One region of the Rhodovulum sp. HP10 genome, then DNA from elsewhere that is predicted to be linked to it. Evidence: riboswitches for the same ligand, from Rfam matches in the RefSeq annotation. Region 1 holds a riboswitch; the other holds the start of a gene.
What was found. A riboswitch is a leader RNA that binds a small molecule or an ion and turns the genes downstream of it on or off. The one in region 1 is predicted to bind cobalamin.
Positions count from the first base shown of each region.

Region 1 (7,127 bases):
TGCACGACGCGCATGGTCGGCCGCGCCACGGCCTCGCGAGGCTCGCTTCCGCATCTTGCGCGGCCCCACTGGGGCCACGTTCCGGCTCACCGTCTGATTTGCCCCGCTTCACGTCGGGTTTGACGTGGATCAGCGGGATCGGCCGCACTTCCTGTCCCTGCTTCGAGAGCTCCCGCGCCCGATACTGGCCCGACGCACCGGCTTCCTGCCAGATCAGGTAAGGGGCGGGGCGCTCGAAGAACGCGGGCCGCTCTGCCCTGCGCAGCGGCTTGTTGAAGACGACCTCGCCCGCTGGGGTGATCCCGTGAACCTGGAAGAGCTTCCCGGCCGGATCCGGACCGACTGTCGTAACCGTCAGATGCTTGGCTTCTTTCGCAGCAGGCAAGGACATCTGCACGAGGGCGCATTGCGATGCCGGGCGAGCAGGGGCCATCCACCCCACCCGCTTTGGAAAGACGTCCCGTGGCCGCTGAGCGCGCCCCGGGGGGGATCGGTATAAGATTGCCCGGGCCTGCACGATTTCGGTTGCGTCCCCCGGCAGGCCGGGAGCGTGTGCTTCGGTGGGGGGGCAGGCTCGGTGGGGCGACGGCCGGGGCTACCGACTGGCGAGAGCCCCGGCGAGGCCGAGAAGCGCGTCGATGTCGAGATGGGTTTCAAGATGGGCGGCCAGCCTGTCAAGCGTGTCCTCGACCGTGGCGTCATAGCCTTTGCTGCCGGTTTCGACCCCCAGCCCTGCGAGCCAGGCGCGGCGGAAGCCGTCCTCGGAGAAAAGCCCGTGCAGATAGCTGCCCGCGACCCGCCCATCGGCCGAGATCGCCCCTTCGGGTCGGTCGCCGATATGGACGAAGGGGCGCGCGCGGTCGGGCCCTTCGGTCGCGCCGATATGGATCTCGTAGCCCGAGACGGTGGCGCCGGTTGCGGCATGGGTGGCCGCGATCCGGGTCAGGGTCTTGTCGGCATGCATCACCGTCTCGACATCGAGAAGTCCAAGGCCCTCGGTCACGCCCGGCGGACCTTCGAGCCCCTCCGGATCGGCGATGCGGCGACCGAGCATCTGATAGCCACCGCAGAGCCCCAGCACCTGCCCGCCCCGGCGCAGATGTGCGGCAAGGTCGATATCCCAGCCCTGGGCGCGCAGGAAGGCCAGATCGCCCCGGGTCGATTTGGTGCCGGGCAGGATCACCAGATCGGCATCGCCGGGCAGGGCGCGGCCCGGTGGCACCATGCTCAGCCGGATGCCGGGTTCGAGCTTGAGCGGGTCGAGATCGTCGAAATTGGCGATCCGCGACAGCATCGGGCAGACGACGTGAAAGCTGCCCCGGCCCGCGCCGCCCAGATCCACGGCATCCTCGGCAGGCAGGCGGCAGGCCTCGGGAAACCACGGGATCACGCCGAAGCCGGGCCAGCCGGTGCGGGCCCCGATCAGCCGGTAGCCATCGTCGAAAAGCCGCGGATCGCCGCGGAACTTGTTGATGGCAAAGCCCCGGACCATGGCCAGATCGCCGGGATCGAGCACCGCCTGCGTGCCGACGATCTGGGCGATCACGCCGCCCCGGTCGATATCGCCGATCAGCACCACCGGCACATCCGCGGCCCGGGCAAAGCCCATATTGGCGATATCGCCCGCGCGCAGGTTGACCTCGGCCGGGCTTCCGGCGCCCTCGACGATGATCAGGTCACGCCCGGCGGCCAGCCGGTGGAAGCTGTCCAGCACCGGCGCCATCAGTTTCGGTTTCTCGGCGGCGAAGGCGCGGGCGCGCAGCGCGCCCCGGGCCCGGCCCTGCACCACCAGTTGCGCGCCGGTATCGGTTTCGGGTTTCAGAAGGACCGGGTTCATGTCGGTCAGCGGCTCGAGCCCCGCCGCCCTTGCCTGCAGAGCCTGCGCCCGGCCGATCTCGCCGCCATCTGCGGTCACGGCGGCATTGTTCGACATGTTCTGCGGCTTGAACGGCGCAACCGACAGCCCGCGCCGAAGCGCTGCGCGGCAGAGCCCGGCCACCAGAAGCGACTTGCCCACATTCGAGCCGGTGCCCTGCAGCATGAGTGCGCGTGTCATCGGTGGGGCTCCTGTCTCGACCGGGCGCCGGTTGCGGGCGTCGCGTCATGGGTATTTGGACCAGGAAGAAGCTGCAAGCGTATCGGGGCTCAGTCGGGCGCGGTGGCGGCGTCCGCGTCCCGGCGGCGGGTCATCTCGGCCAGGGCGCGGAGCGCATAGGGGGTGCCGCAGACCCAGTCGGGGCCGGAAAAGGCGGGGGCCGCCGCCGCGGGAAGGGCGCGGAGCGCGGGATGGGCCAGGATCTCTTCGGCGCGCGAGGTTTTCGGATAGGGGCGTGAGAGGATCAGCAGCTCGGGATCGGCCATCACCAGTTCCTCGAGCGCGAGATCGAAGCCGCCATGGCGACCCTGGGCGGCCTGGTCGGTGCGGGCGAGATTGGCAAAGCCCGCACGGGTGAGGATGTCGTCCGCAAGCGTGCCCTCGCCCTGGGTGTAGCCGTTGGCATAGAAGAAGGCGGCCAGCGGCCGGGGCGGGCCGCTCTGCGACAGCCGGGCGAGGTCCTGTTCGAAGGCGTGGGCGAGCGCCTCGGCCCGGGCCTCGCGGCCCAGGAGCCGTCCGGTCTGACGCAGCCGGTCGGGGATCTCGTTGAGCCGGGTCGTCAGGCCGATCCGCGCGACCCGGATGCCCAGGCGTTCGAGCATGGCGAGGGTCGCCGGGTTCGAATAGGTACCGGCCAGCACCAGATCGGGGCGCATCAGGAAGATCTCCTCGGCGCCGCCGGTATTGGCGGGATAGGCGCGGGCGGCGCCGGCCATGGCCGAGTTCATCGGGTTTGCGGCCAGGTCGCTGACCGAGACGAGCTGGCCCGGGCCCGCGACCAGCATGGCAAGCTGGTCGGTGCAGAGATTCATCGACACCACCCGCCCGGGTGGGTCGGCCAGCGCCGCGGTCCCGGCAAGGGCGAGGGCCGCGGCGAGCCGGATCGCGCTAGAAGGAGGCACGCAGACCCACATAAAGCGCCCGGCCCGTGGTGTTGTAGTGATAGGTGCCGCCAAAGGCGACGGCCGAGTAGAACTCCTCGTCGAAGAGGTTTTCGACCCTTGCATAGGCCTCTGTGGCGTTGCCCAGCGCGTAGGTGACCTGGGCTGCGGCAAGCCCGGCATCGGGCAGAGAACCGTAAGGGTCGAGGCGCCCGGCCACATATTGGTACGAGACATCGGCCGTGAGCCGCGACGTCACCTCGCTACTGACGCCCAGCAGAAGATCGTGGAGCGGGACGCGGTCGAGCCGTTCGCCTTTCCAGCGCACGTCGGTATAGGTGTAGCTGCCGTAAAGCGCGGTCGCAGAGGTCATGTCGTAGCGGCCGGACAGTTCCAGGCCCTGGCTGCGGGTGGTTCCGTCAAGCTGGCGGTAGCAGCCCCAGGCATAGCTGCAGATGGCGGGGTCGGCCGCGCCATAGTCGATCTTGTCATCGATTTCCGCAAAGAAGGCGGTGGCTTTCAGGAACCCGTCGCCCGACAGGCGTTTTTCAAGCCCGATGTCGAAGCTGGTGCTGGTTTCAGGGTTGAGGTCCGGGTTGCCGACCGTGTCGCCGGTAATGGTGCCGTAAAGTTCGTAAAGCGCGGGGACGCGATAGCCGGTGCCCAGAGAGGTGCGGAAGATCAGGTCGGGCTGGAGCCGCCAGGCCAGCGCGGCGCGGCCGGTCACCTGATCGTCAAAGCTAGAATAATCATCGTAGCGCAGCGAAAGCGACAGATCGATGTCGTCGGTCGCGGCCTGGCGAAGCTCTGCAAAGAGCGCGCGGTTGATGACCGAATAGGTCTCGCCGTCAAGCGTGGCCTCGTCCTGCTTCCAGTCGGCGCCGAAGGACAGGTCGGTCCCGGCCGCCAGAGAGGCCGTTCCGAGGTAGCTGGCGGCCCGGCTGGTGCCATCATAAAGGGACGTCCCGAAACTCGAACGGTAGCTGCGCTCGGTCTGCGTGCGCGCCAGCGACAGTTCGTTGTCGACCGCTCCGATCGCGAATTGGGCGAAGGCGCGCAGGCCTTTTCGCGTCGCCTCCGATCGGGTGATCGGGTTCGTGTCGGTAACGTCGCTGTCATAGTCCGAGTTTCCGTCGGAATAGAATCCCGAGAAGCCCAGCCGAAGGGTGTCGGTCAGATCGTAGGCGGCATTGAGCGAGACCGAATCTTCGTCAAAGCCGTCCGCTTCGTCATTGCCCGACAGGGTCGAGAAGCCGTCGGTTTCGACATGCGAGACCGTGGCCGAGATTTCGCCGCGTTCGGTCTTCTGGCCAAGGCTCAGACCGGCAGAGTAGCTGCCATAGGTGCCGGTTTCGACCGTGGCGCGCCCCGAAAAGCCCAGTTTTTCCGGTCTCCATGTGGTGATGTCGACAACGCCCGCGATGGCATTCGCGCCGAAAAGCGCGGATTGCGAGCCCTTCAGCACTTCGATCCTGGAGAGCAGTCCGGCGGTCAGGGTGCCGAAGTCGAGCGCGGCGGGGGTGCCCGAGGGATCGGCAAAGCCCATCCCGTCGATCCGGGTCGCGATATAGCCGTTTCCAAGCCCGCGAATCCGAAGCGTGGCGGTCTGCCCGAGCCCGCCATTCTGCGTGATCGACACGCCCGGCAGGGTGGCAAGGGTCTGGCCCAGATTCTGACCGCCTGCGGCGATCTCGCTGCTCTCGAGCGTCTCGACCGTCGCGCCGGTCCGGTTGGTGGCGATGGGCGTGAGGCTGGCGCTGGCGGTGATCTCGTCCAGCATCAGGCTGGACCGGGCTTCCTGGGCAAGGGCGGGCAGGGGACTCAGCGCGGCGAGGCCGAGCGTGAGGCAAAGGGCAGGTCTGGTCATGTCGGTTCCGTCCCGGTCTCGGGAACCGCCGCGGCGGGCGGTCCGTCCTTCGTGGGGTCCTTGGAAAGACATGCCTCCCGCAGACGGTGATGCGTCACCACTGCGGATGGACCGCCGCCTGCGCCGCGCCCCGCGGACAGGCTGGGTGATCGTCCTGGCAGGTCTCCTGGCTTGCGGGTCGTCGCTTGGCTGGCCTTCCCGGGGCGGACCCCAGTGGCACGATCAGCCGCGCTCGCCGCTTACAGTTGCGGGGGCAGCCGCGGAATTGAGCCGACGATGGCCGCACCGCGTTCCCTTTTCATCGCCCGTCGCCGGGCGAACCAAGACAGTTTTCGGTTAATCCGGGCCTCCGGACCTGTCAAGCGGGACGCCGGGGCGGCAGGCCGCGACGATTGCGGCCGGTTCGGTGCCGAGCGTCAGCAGCAGCGCGGCCTCGCTGCCATGGGCGACCCGGACCGGCAGCAGAGCGAGGGACGGCGGCGCGCGCAGGATCGCACAGGCGATCTCCGGTTGGGCAGCGGCGGGCAGGGCGGGCTGCCCCGGCGTGGTGAAGCCGGTCAGTCTGTGGCTGAGGTCCGGATTGCCGATCGCGTCGACGATGCGTCAGGCGCGCAGCCGGAGCCCGGCGGTGGTCCGGGCTCCGGCATGCCCCCAGCGGGTCGTCGTCGGCGGGGGCTGCCCCGGCCGTCCTGCCGGGGTCGGACGGGGTGGCGGGTCCGGGAGAGCTCCGGTCACGCCGGGCGGCCGCGCGGAGCGCCCTGACCGGACAGACGGTCTCAGTCGGGGCGATCAGGAAGGCCGGTGGTGTCGTGGCGACCGGCGGATGGGCGGCGACAAGGCTGCCGACCGGGTCCTGAAAGGCGGCAAGAGGCGGCGCGTCGCGGTCGCCCTGCGCATCGGGCGGTTCGGCCGATGCGCGGCATATGACGGCGCACGACCAGCCGCCGGTTCTTCTGGCCGTTGCCAGCGGCGCGCGTCACCTCGCGTGGCGGGATCGTCCCGGAGATTTCGGTCAGCGGGGCATCGGGCTGGCTTTTGACGCCGCCGGTTCCGGAGCTGTCGCAGAAGGTCTCCGCGCCTTCAGGGGAATGGGACCGGAGATGTCAGCCTTATTCGCTGCGCCGCGTCTGGTGCCGGGCGGCTGCGGTCGCGATCTCGGCGATGGCCTTGCGCCTCTGAGACAGCGCGGCTTCGACCCCGGTATCCGGTCCGACCAGGGCGCAGAGCGCTTCGTCGGGATCGCGGGACGCCCGCACGAAAATCTCGATTTCGCCATAGCGCATCGGCGTGGCATCGCGGGGCAGTTGCCCGATGCCGGAGGCCTCGGTCAAGGCGGTGGCTTGATCGTCCAGACTCAGGGCGCCGCGGAGATAAACTGCATAGAAATATGCGCGCGGCTGGGGCTTTTCGGCCCGAGGCCTCGGCCCCAGCCGCGTCGGAAGGTCGACGAATGCGATGGCGCGGCAACCGGGAATTGGCGTCTTCATGGCTTGAATGGGAACGGTGAAGGGCATCTGTGGAGGGCGTCTCCGAAATTGCGGGGTCCGCCGGGGCCATGGGGCCGACCGTTCAGGTCGGGCGCGGCGCGTGGCCCGAGCACTCGTTGCGGCCCGGATGCGGGCGGCGGATGCGGCTTGCATCGACCTGGTCCGGGCGCGGGCGGCACCGTCCGGGGCGCAAACCGATAGGCCGGAAACGGGGGCAGCGGTGGAGCGACCAGCGACACGCCAGGCTGGGTCGAACCGCATCGGTCCCGCCTCCTGAGGGGCCCGCCGCCGATCCCGCGCGGGATCGGCATCAGGGCAGGGCCGAGCGCCTCTGCCCCGCTTGCCGCCCAGCCGGACGAGGCGCCGCGCGCCGCGGTCGGCGCGATCGGCAGGACCTCCGCGAGAGGCCCGGCGGTTCTGCGTTGTACCGGGTGCAATACCCGCTTGCGGTTGCTTTCGGAGGCGCGCCTGTCGAACCGGGTCGGCAGCAGCAGGCTCGATCCGCCCGGATGGGGGGCGACGAGCTCCCAGATCGCGGCTTCGGACCAAGGGCGCGAGGCCTAACAGGGTGCTGAAATAGTCGATTGGTCGGAACGGCTTCCTCCGTTCCTGCCATTGCGCTGCTCCTCTCCGCCTTCTTCCCGCCACGCGGCATGCTGGTCGGGGGGCTCCGCCCTCAAATCGCCAGTATTCGCGGCAGCCGGGCAAGATTTGCCGCCGCCAGGGCGAGGATGAAGCGGGACCGCACCCGCTCCACGCCGCGACAGGCCGTCTGCGCCGCGCCTCCCACCGTCTTG
Region 1 covers NZ_CP180201.1:2,834,228-2,841,354, forward strand. Annotated here, with positions in the region: gene ACK8CO_RS13375 (hypothetical protein) at 1-433, opposite strand, end outside; gene ACK8CO_RS13380 (cobyric acid synthase) at 596-2,056, opposite strand; gene ACK8CO_RS13385 (ABC transporter substrate-binding protein) at 2,146-3,009, opposite strand; gene ACK8CO_RS13390 (TonB-dependent receptor plug domain-containing protein) at 2,984-4,843, opposite strand; cobalamin riboswitch at 4,982-5,183, opposite strand; gene ACK8CO_RS13395 (hypothetical protein) at 5,953-6,174, opposite strand; partial or broken gene ACK8CO_RS13400 (IS5 family transposase) at 7,007-7,127, opposite strand, start outside.

Region 2 (7,127 bases), 980 kb from region 1:
CAGCAGGCCTCGGACAGCGCGACCGCCTTGCCGGGCAGCCATTCCAGCGTGCCATGCGCGCCGATATGGATCAGCGCGTCGCAGCCCATGGCCCGGCGCAGCCAGAGATAGAAGGCGACATAGCCATGGCGGGGTACCCGCGAGAGGTCGTGATAATCGCCCTCGCGGCTCTCGGGCGTGCCGCGCTCGGGCTGGAGCGCGACCAGCGCCGCGCCGCGCCGGGTGGCCGCGAAATGAAAGGCGCCGTCGCGGCAGGCCGGATCGGCCCCGGGCGCGCCCCAGGCGTCCGACAGGGCGTCGCGCAAGGCGGCGGGCAGGGCGGCCAACGCGGTCTGGTAATCTGCAAGCGGCCAGCTCAGGGTCTCGTGGCCGAGGGCCCCCGCCAGACTTCCAGCCAGATCTTTTGCCGGATCGCCCGCAAGATCCCCGGCCGGGGCGCCCGGCAGACCGGCGCGGGTCAGATCCTCCAGCACCGCCTCGGCCGAGGCCAGCGCATCGAGCCCGACGGCATGGGCCATCTGCCAGGGCCGTCCGGGATAGGTCGAGAGAACCAGCGCCGGGCGGCGGTTCGCCAGCGATGTGCGGGCAAGGCCGGTCCAGGCCAAGACGCGGTCGGCGATGGCCGCGATCCGGCCCGGATGGGCGCGGTGGGCGATGCGGGCGAACTGCAGGCCGGGGTCGCGCGTGCCCGCCTCCTTGAAGGACGCAACGCCCGCGAAGATCCGGCCATCGACCTCGGGCAGGACCACATGCATGGCAAGATCGGCCGGAGACAGCCCGCGCTCGGCCTCGGCCCAGGCGGTTTCGGGGGCGGAAGACAGCGCCACCTGAAAGACCGGCACGCCCGGGGCATCGAGCGGCGAGGTCCCGTCCTCGCCCTTGCCGGAAAAGGCGGTGGCGTTGACGATGGCGGCGGGGCTCAGCGCGCGCAGATGGTCCGCCAGCCAGCGCGCCGCCTCGGGCGCCTTCAGGGACGGCACGAAGAGGCCGGTGACGGCGCAGCCGCGCGCCCGGAACGCGTCGAAAAGCGCCTCGACGGGGCCGAGATCGGCGGCGGTGACATAGGCGCGGTAGAAGGTCAGGACGATCCGGGGGGCATCCACCGGCGACAGGTCGGGCGCGGGCACGGCTCCGCCCTCGGGGCTCCAGGCGCCCATCTCGGGCACGGTCTTGGTGCCGATCACGGGCGCGGCGTAAAGCCCCGCGGCCAGCGCCAGTTGCGCCAGCGCCGCCTGTGCCGCGACCGCACCGCCCTCGTCGCAGAGCTCGGACAGGCGCCTGAGTGTCGAGACCGGCAGGGTCGAGGCCGCGTCGAGCCGCGGATCGGGGCGCCCGTCGGCGGGCAGCACGGCCAGCGCGATGCCATGCGCGCGGGCCAGCGCGCCGATCTGGGTCAGCCCGTACTCCCAATAGGCGCGCCCGCCGATCAGCCGGATCAGGATGCCCTTCGCCCCCGAAAGCGTGCGCTCTGCATAGGTATCGACCGAGAGCGGATGGATCAGGGCCGCGAGATTGGCCAGCCTGAGGGTGGGCATCCGGCCTTCGGGGCCGCCGCCGCGATGCCAGCCCGCCGCGAAGGCCCCGAGATCGCTGTCGGAAAAGGACAGCACCGCCAGATCGGCCGGGTCCTGACCCAGATCCGTCGGAACGGCGGTTTCCTCGAGCCCGTGGCTTTCGCGGAAGACGACATGCATGGGGGCGGCCTCAGGCGCTCAGGGCCGCGCGGATCGCGCCTTCGTCGATATCGTCATGCTCGGCGATCACGACAAGCCGGGTGGCGCGGGTCTCGTCCGGCCCCCAGGGCCGGTCGAACTGATGGCGCACCCGCGCGCCCACCGCCTGCACCAGAAGCCGCATCGGCTTGCCCGCGACCGCGACATGGCCCTTGACCCGCAGGATGTTCTGCGTGCGCGCCAGCGCCTCGATCCGGGCCGAGAGCGCCTCGGGGTCGTCCTGTTCGGGCAGATCGATCACCACGCTTTCGAATTCGTCATGGTCATGCTCGGCGCCGCTGTCGTGATGGCTGGGCCGGGCGTCGAGATCATCCTCGGCGGCCGCGCCAAGTCCCAGGATCACGCGCGGATCGACCGCGCCCTCGGTCACCTCGACCACGGGCAGCTTGCGCGGCGCCTCGGCCTCGATCACGGCGCGGGCGGCGGCCAGCCCCTCGGGGCCGGCGAGATCGGGCTTGGTCAGCAGCACGATATCGGCGCAGGCGATCTGGTCCTCGAAGACCTCGGACAGCGGCGTCTCGTGATCAAGGCTGTCATCGGCGGCGCGCTGGGCATCGACGGCGGCGACATTCGGCGCGAAGCGGCCCGCGGCCACGGCCTCGGCATCGGCCACCGCGATCACCCCGTCGACGGTGATGCGCGAGCGGATCGCGGGCCAGTCGAACGCCTTGAGCAGAGGTTTCGGCAGGGCCAGCCCCGAGGTCTCGATCAGGATATGGTCGGGGCGCGGCTCGAGCTGCAAAAGCGCCTCCATCGTCGGGATGAACTCGTCGGCGACGGTGCAGCAGATGCAGCCATTGGCAAGCTCGACCACGTTCTCGGCCGGGCAGTCGGGCAGGGCGCAGCCCTTCAGGATCTCGCCATCGACGCCGACATCGCCGAATTCATTGACGAGGACGGCCAGGCGGCGGCCGCCCGCATTCTGCATCAGGTGGCGGATCAGCGTGGTCTTGCCCGAGCCGAGAAAGCCGGTGACGACGGTGACGGGAAGCTTGGCGAGATCGGTCATTTCAGGGCCTCCATGGGCGGGATACGGGCAATGCAGTTCTTGCGGAAATGCTCGGGGCGCTCGCGCCAGGGCACGAGCCCGTCGGCGGCGTCGCGATAGGCGCGGGCGCCCTCGGCGATGATGGGCGCGCCGGTCGTCTCGTCGAAATTGCCATAGACATAGGTCCAGCGGCCCGGCCCCCGCAGCGCGACGGTGCAACCCGAGGCACAGGCCGAGAGGCATTCGACGGGCACAAGGCGCACGCCTTCGGGCAGGCCATGAGTCCGGACGGCCTCGTGAAGCAGGCTGCCCGGGCGGGGGGCGTCGGGATCGGCGGGCTGGCGGCGCTTGCAGGTGGTGCAGACCAGAAGCTCGACCGCAGGGGCCTCGGGCGCGCTCATGCCGGGCGGCTCCGGTCGCGGAAGGAGCGGCGGAAGGAAACGGAAACACTCATCGTCGGGCCCCACGGGTCGGAGGACAAGGGCGGGAGCGGGCAGAGCCGAAGCCGGACCCGACACCGGAACACCCCGTCCGGTTCACGTCGTCTGCGCTGGCAGGTCTCCCGGCTTGCGGATCTCGAAGGCAGGGGCCTTCGGCGGCGGCCCTGCCTTCCCGGCCCGTTCGGGTCAGTGGCATGCGGGCGGCCTCTCCGGTCACGGTCGCGGGGGCGGCTGCGCTTGAAGGCCCGATGCATCGAACCCGGCCTCTGGCGCATTCCCTTTTCACCCGTCCGATGACGGGCACCAGCGCGGCGGTTCATGCCCTTCCGGGCGCGCGCTTGTCAAGCGCGATGCTTGGGGACGATGCCTGGGGGACGGGTTCGGCGGCAGGGTTCGGTAACGGGTCTCGGCGACGGGTCTCAGCGACGGGGCCTTGGCCGGGCCGCGCGTTCGGCGGCGTGGCGGATCAGGGCGAGGCCGCGATAGGCCCCGTGCGAGAGCTTGCCGAAGGGCAGCGCCAGCGCGAGCCCCAGGACCGACCCGAGATGGAGCGCCAGCATCAGCCCCATCGCCGGCCCGTCGCGCAGGGCCAGCAGCGCGAGGCCCGAGCCCGCGACAATGCCCAGGGCCCGTCTCAGGTCGCGGTCGGCGGTCTCCATCCGGGCCGAGGCAGGGCGGCGGTCGGCCCGGATGCGCCGATGCGACAGTCCCGCAAGCCCGGCAAGCATGGCGAGACCGCCCAGCGTGCCCAGCCCGACCGGGGCCGAGGCCAGCGGATAGGGCGCGATCTCGCCCCGGGCGTGAAGCAGGGCCCCGGCCAGCGTCGCCAGCCCGGTCAGCACGAAGCCGCCCGCCAGCAGGTGATGGAAGATCCGCCGCGCCGGGCCGGTCGGGCCCTCTGGCCCGTCGCAGCCGCGCGCCTCGCCGAGATTGCTGAGCCGCAGCGCCGCACCCAGTCCCCGGAGCAGGGGGCGGATGCCCGGCCGCGCGGCGGGGCCTCTGGTCTGACGCCAGAACCGTCCGAGCCGGATCGCCAGCACCAGCGCCGCGCCGCCGAAAGCCAGCCCCGCGCCTCCGGCCATGAGCCAATGCGGGATCACCTCGTAAAAGGCGCCGGGCGCGGTGCCGGTGGCAAAGAGCCTCTCGGGCGGGATCGCCAGAAGGGCCAGCAGCGGCAGGCCGAGAAGGCAGAGCAGGAAGATCGCCCCGGGCAGGCGCGCGGGCAGGCCGGCGGCGTAATCGGCTGCGCGCGCCTCGGCCAGGGCCGCGGGCAGGTTCACCGCCAGCGCATGGGGCGGGGCATATTGGCAGTCGTAATGGCAGGAGCGGCAGTCATGGCAAAGATGCGCCAGGTGGCGCAGATCGCCTGCCGCGAGGGCCGGACGGAGCTGGGCCGCCGGAAAGACCGCGCAAAGCCCGGTGCAGAAACCGCAGCTATTGCAGATGTTCAGCGCGCGGGCGGCCTCCTGCCAGGGCCTGGAGGCCGCGGAGGCAGGCTGTGAGAGGGGGGGGGCGGGGTCCGCCGCCGGGAGGGACGGGACGGCGCCGGGCCCGGCCTGGCGGGCGTCGGGGCCCGCGATGCTGGCCGCGCCCGCCCCGGCGATCCGGCCGAAGACCCCGCCAATGGCCAGCGCACTGCCCGAGAGATAGCCCTGGCCCAGCAGCCCGCCCGCCATCGCGGCGCCCGCGGCAAAGACCCGATGCGCGCTGCCGCCGTCCTCGAGCCGCACCCGGGCGGTGCCGTCGACAGCGACCCCGTGGCGGGTGAAGGCAAGCCCCGGCAGCAGCGGGATCGCCGCGAGGGGCGGGCGGAGGGGCGCCGGGAAGGGCAGGCCTTCGGGGCGGCTCCGGGGTGGTTCGAGCGGGGCGCCGCGGTCGAGATGCGCGGCGAGCGCCTCCAGCGTCGCGGCAAGCCCCGCGGGGTCGATGCCGCAAAGCCTTGCCAGATCGGCCGGGTTTCCGGCGCTGAGCGGCGGGTAAGGCAGGGGCGGCAGCCTGGCCGCGCCGTCGGCATCGAGGATCAGCCAGGCGCGCGGATCGGCGCGCTCGGCAAGTGCCCGGCCCCAGACCGAATAGCGGGCCGATCCGACATCCGAGCCCTCGTCGCGGAACCGCTGTCCCCTCGCATCGACGACGAGGCCGAGATGCATGCCGTCGGCGCGGCTGACGATGCCTGCATCCTCACCGGGGGCGCGCGCATCGACAGCGACGAGATGGCCGTCGCCCGGCTGCCCGACCGTGGCCGCACCATGGTCCATCAGCCACAGAAGCGGCGCGCCCTCCTGATACGGGGTGCCGCGATTGGCGAAGGCGGCCGCGCCCGGGCCGAGATGGCGGACAAGCGCGGCCCGGTTGGCGCCATACCCGCCCGTGGCCAGGACCAGAGCCCCGGCCTCGATATGGCAGGTCCCGGTGTCTGTCTCACGGGGCCCTGTGTGCACGCTCAGCCGAAGCGGCCGGTCCTCGGCCCAGTCGGGTGGCAGCGCCTCGATCCGGCCTTCGAGGATGCGGATGCCCAGCCGCTCGGCCGCGCGCCAGAGGGCATTCGTCAGCGCCTGACCGCCGCCCAGAAAGAAGGCGGTGCGGCGCGAGAAGGGCAGGTTGCCCTCGTCCCAGGGCTCGAAGGCGACGCCGCGTGCCGACAGCCAGGGCCCGAGCTCGGCCGAGCCTCGCGCCAGAACGCCCGCAAGCCCGGTATCGGAAGGCACGAGCCTCGCGATGTCGGCCTCGAATTCGGAGGCGGTGTAGCTGCCGCGCTGCCAGCGGGTCTCGCCGTCATGGGCAAGGCGGATATTGCGGGAATGGCGGGTATTCCCGCCCAGAAGCGGCCTCGGGGCCGGATCGATCAGCGTCACCTCGGCGCCGCGAAGCCGGGCCTCGATGGCCGCTGTCAGCCCGGCAAAGCCCGCGCCCGCGACCAGCACGCCGGTCGCTTCGGAAGGTGCGGTCGGGTCCGGGTCGGGCAGGGCGGAACGGGGATCGGGCATCGCGGCTCTCCGGCGGACGGGCTCGGCCCGTTGAACCCGTCACGCAGCGCAAGTTCAACCCGGAAGATCGCAAGGCCCCCGGCGCGGAGAGGGACTGGCCAGTAGCCGGCCAGTAGCCGGCCAGTACCCGCCAATTCTCTGCCGGTATCCGGAGGGGGCGCGGAGTGGGGCCGAACCGGGACTGAACCGGGACTGGGGTGCGACCACCGGACCGCGATCCGGCCGGGACCGGTCTCGGGCCCGGCTCCGGGGGCAAAAGGCTCAGTCGGTGGCGATGCGGCCGTCGGTCCCGGGCGCATAGGGCGCGTTCCGGGCCAGGTACTCGGCCGTGACATCGGCCAGGTCGGGGCCGAAATCATAGACCTCGCGGGCGTCGAGAAACATGGTGTAGCCGTCGCCGCCGTTCCGGACATAGTTGTTCGACACGAGGCCATAGCTCTTCTTGGGGTCGAGGGGCTCCCACTCGGTGCCCTCCTTCACCTCGATCTTGCGCAGCCGGTCGCCGGGCGCCGCCCCGGGATCCCAGCTGAAGCGCAGGCCTGCGACCTGCGGGAAGCGTCCCGCGCCCTCCTCGACCTGGCTCAGTCCGTGCTCGAGCGCCGCGCGCACCGTCGCGCCGCTGACATGGAAGGTCGCAAGCGTGTTCCGGAACGGCAGGACCGTCAGCACCTCGCCCATGGTCACCGGCCCCTCGTCGATCGAGGCACGCAGGCCGCCGCCATTCTGGATCGCAATCGAGATGCCCTGGCTGCGCACCCGGTCGAGCATCGCCTCGGCCACCAGATTGCCCATCGCGCATTCGCCCGCGCGGCAGGCGCCGCGATCGCCATCGATCGGGGCCGACGTCTCGGCCACGACCTTCCGGCGGATCTCGTCGAGCGGCCGGGCGAGCTCGGCGATGCGGGCCTTGACGGCTTCGTCCTCGGCGACCGAGGCGTCGAGCAGGATCGGCTCGCCCTCGGCCGACACCAGCTTGCCA
Region 2 covers NZ_CP180201.1:3,818,726-3,825,852, forward strand. Annotated here, with positions in the region: gene cobN (cobaltochelatase subunit CobN) at 1-1,694, opposite strand, end outside; gene cobW (cobalamin biosynthesis protein CobW) at 1,705-2,742, opposite strand; gene ACK8CO_RS17910 (DUF1636 family protein) at 2,739-3,122, opposite strand; cobalamin riboswitch at 3,256-3,484, opposite strand; gene tcuA (FAD-dependent tricarballylate dehydrogenase TcuA) at 3,581-6,148, opposite strand; gene ACK8CO_RS17920 (bifunctional metallophosphatase/5'-nucleotidase) at 6,410-7,127, opposite strand, start outside.
Region 2: linked by a shared signal. The riboswitch ahead of ACK8CO_RS17910 (DUF1636 family protein) and the one ahead of ACK8CO_RS13390 (TonB-dependent receptor plug domain-containing protein) in region 1 are both predicted to bind cobalamin.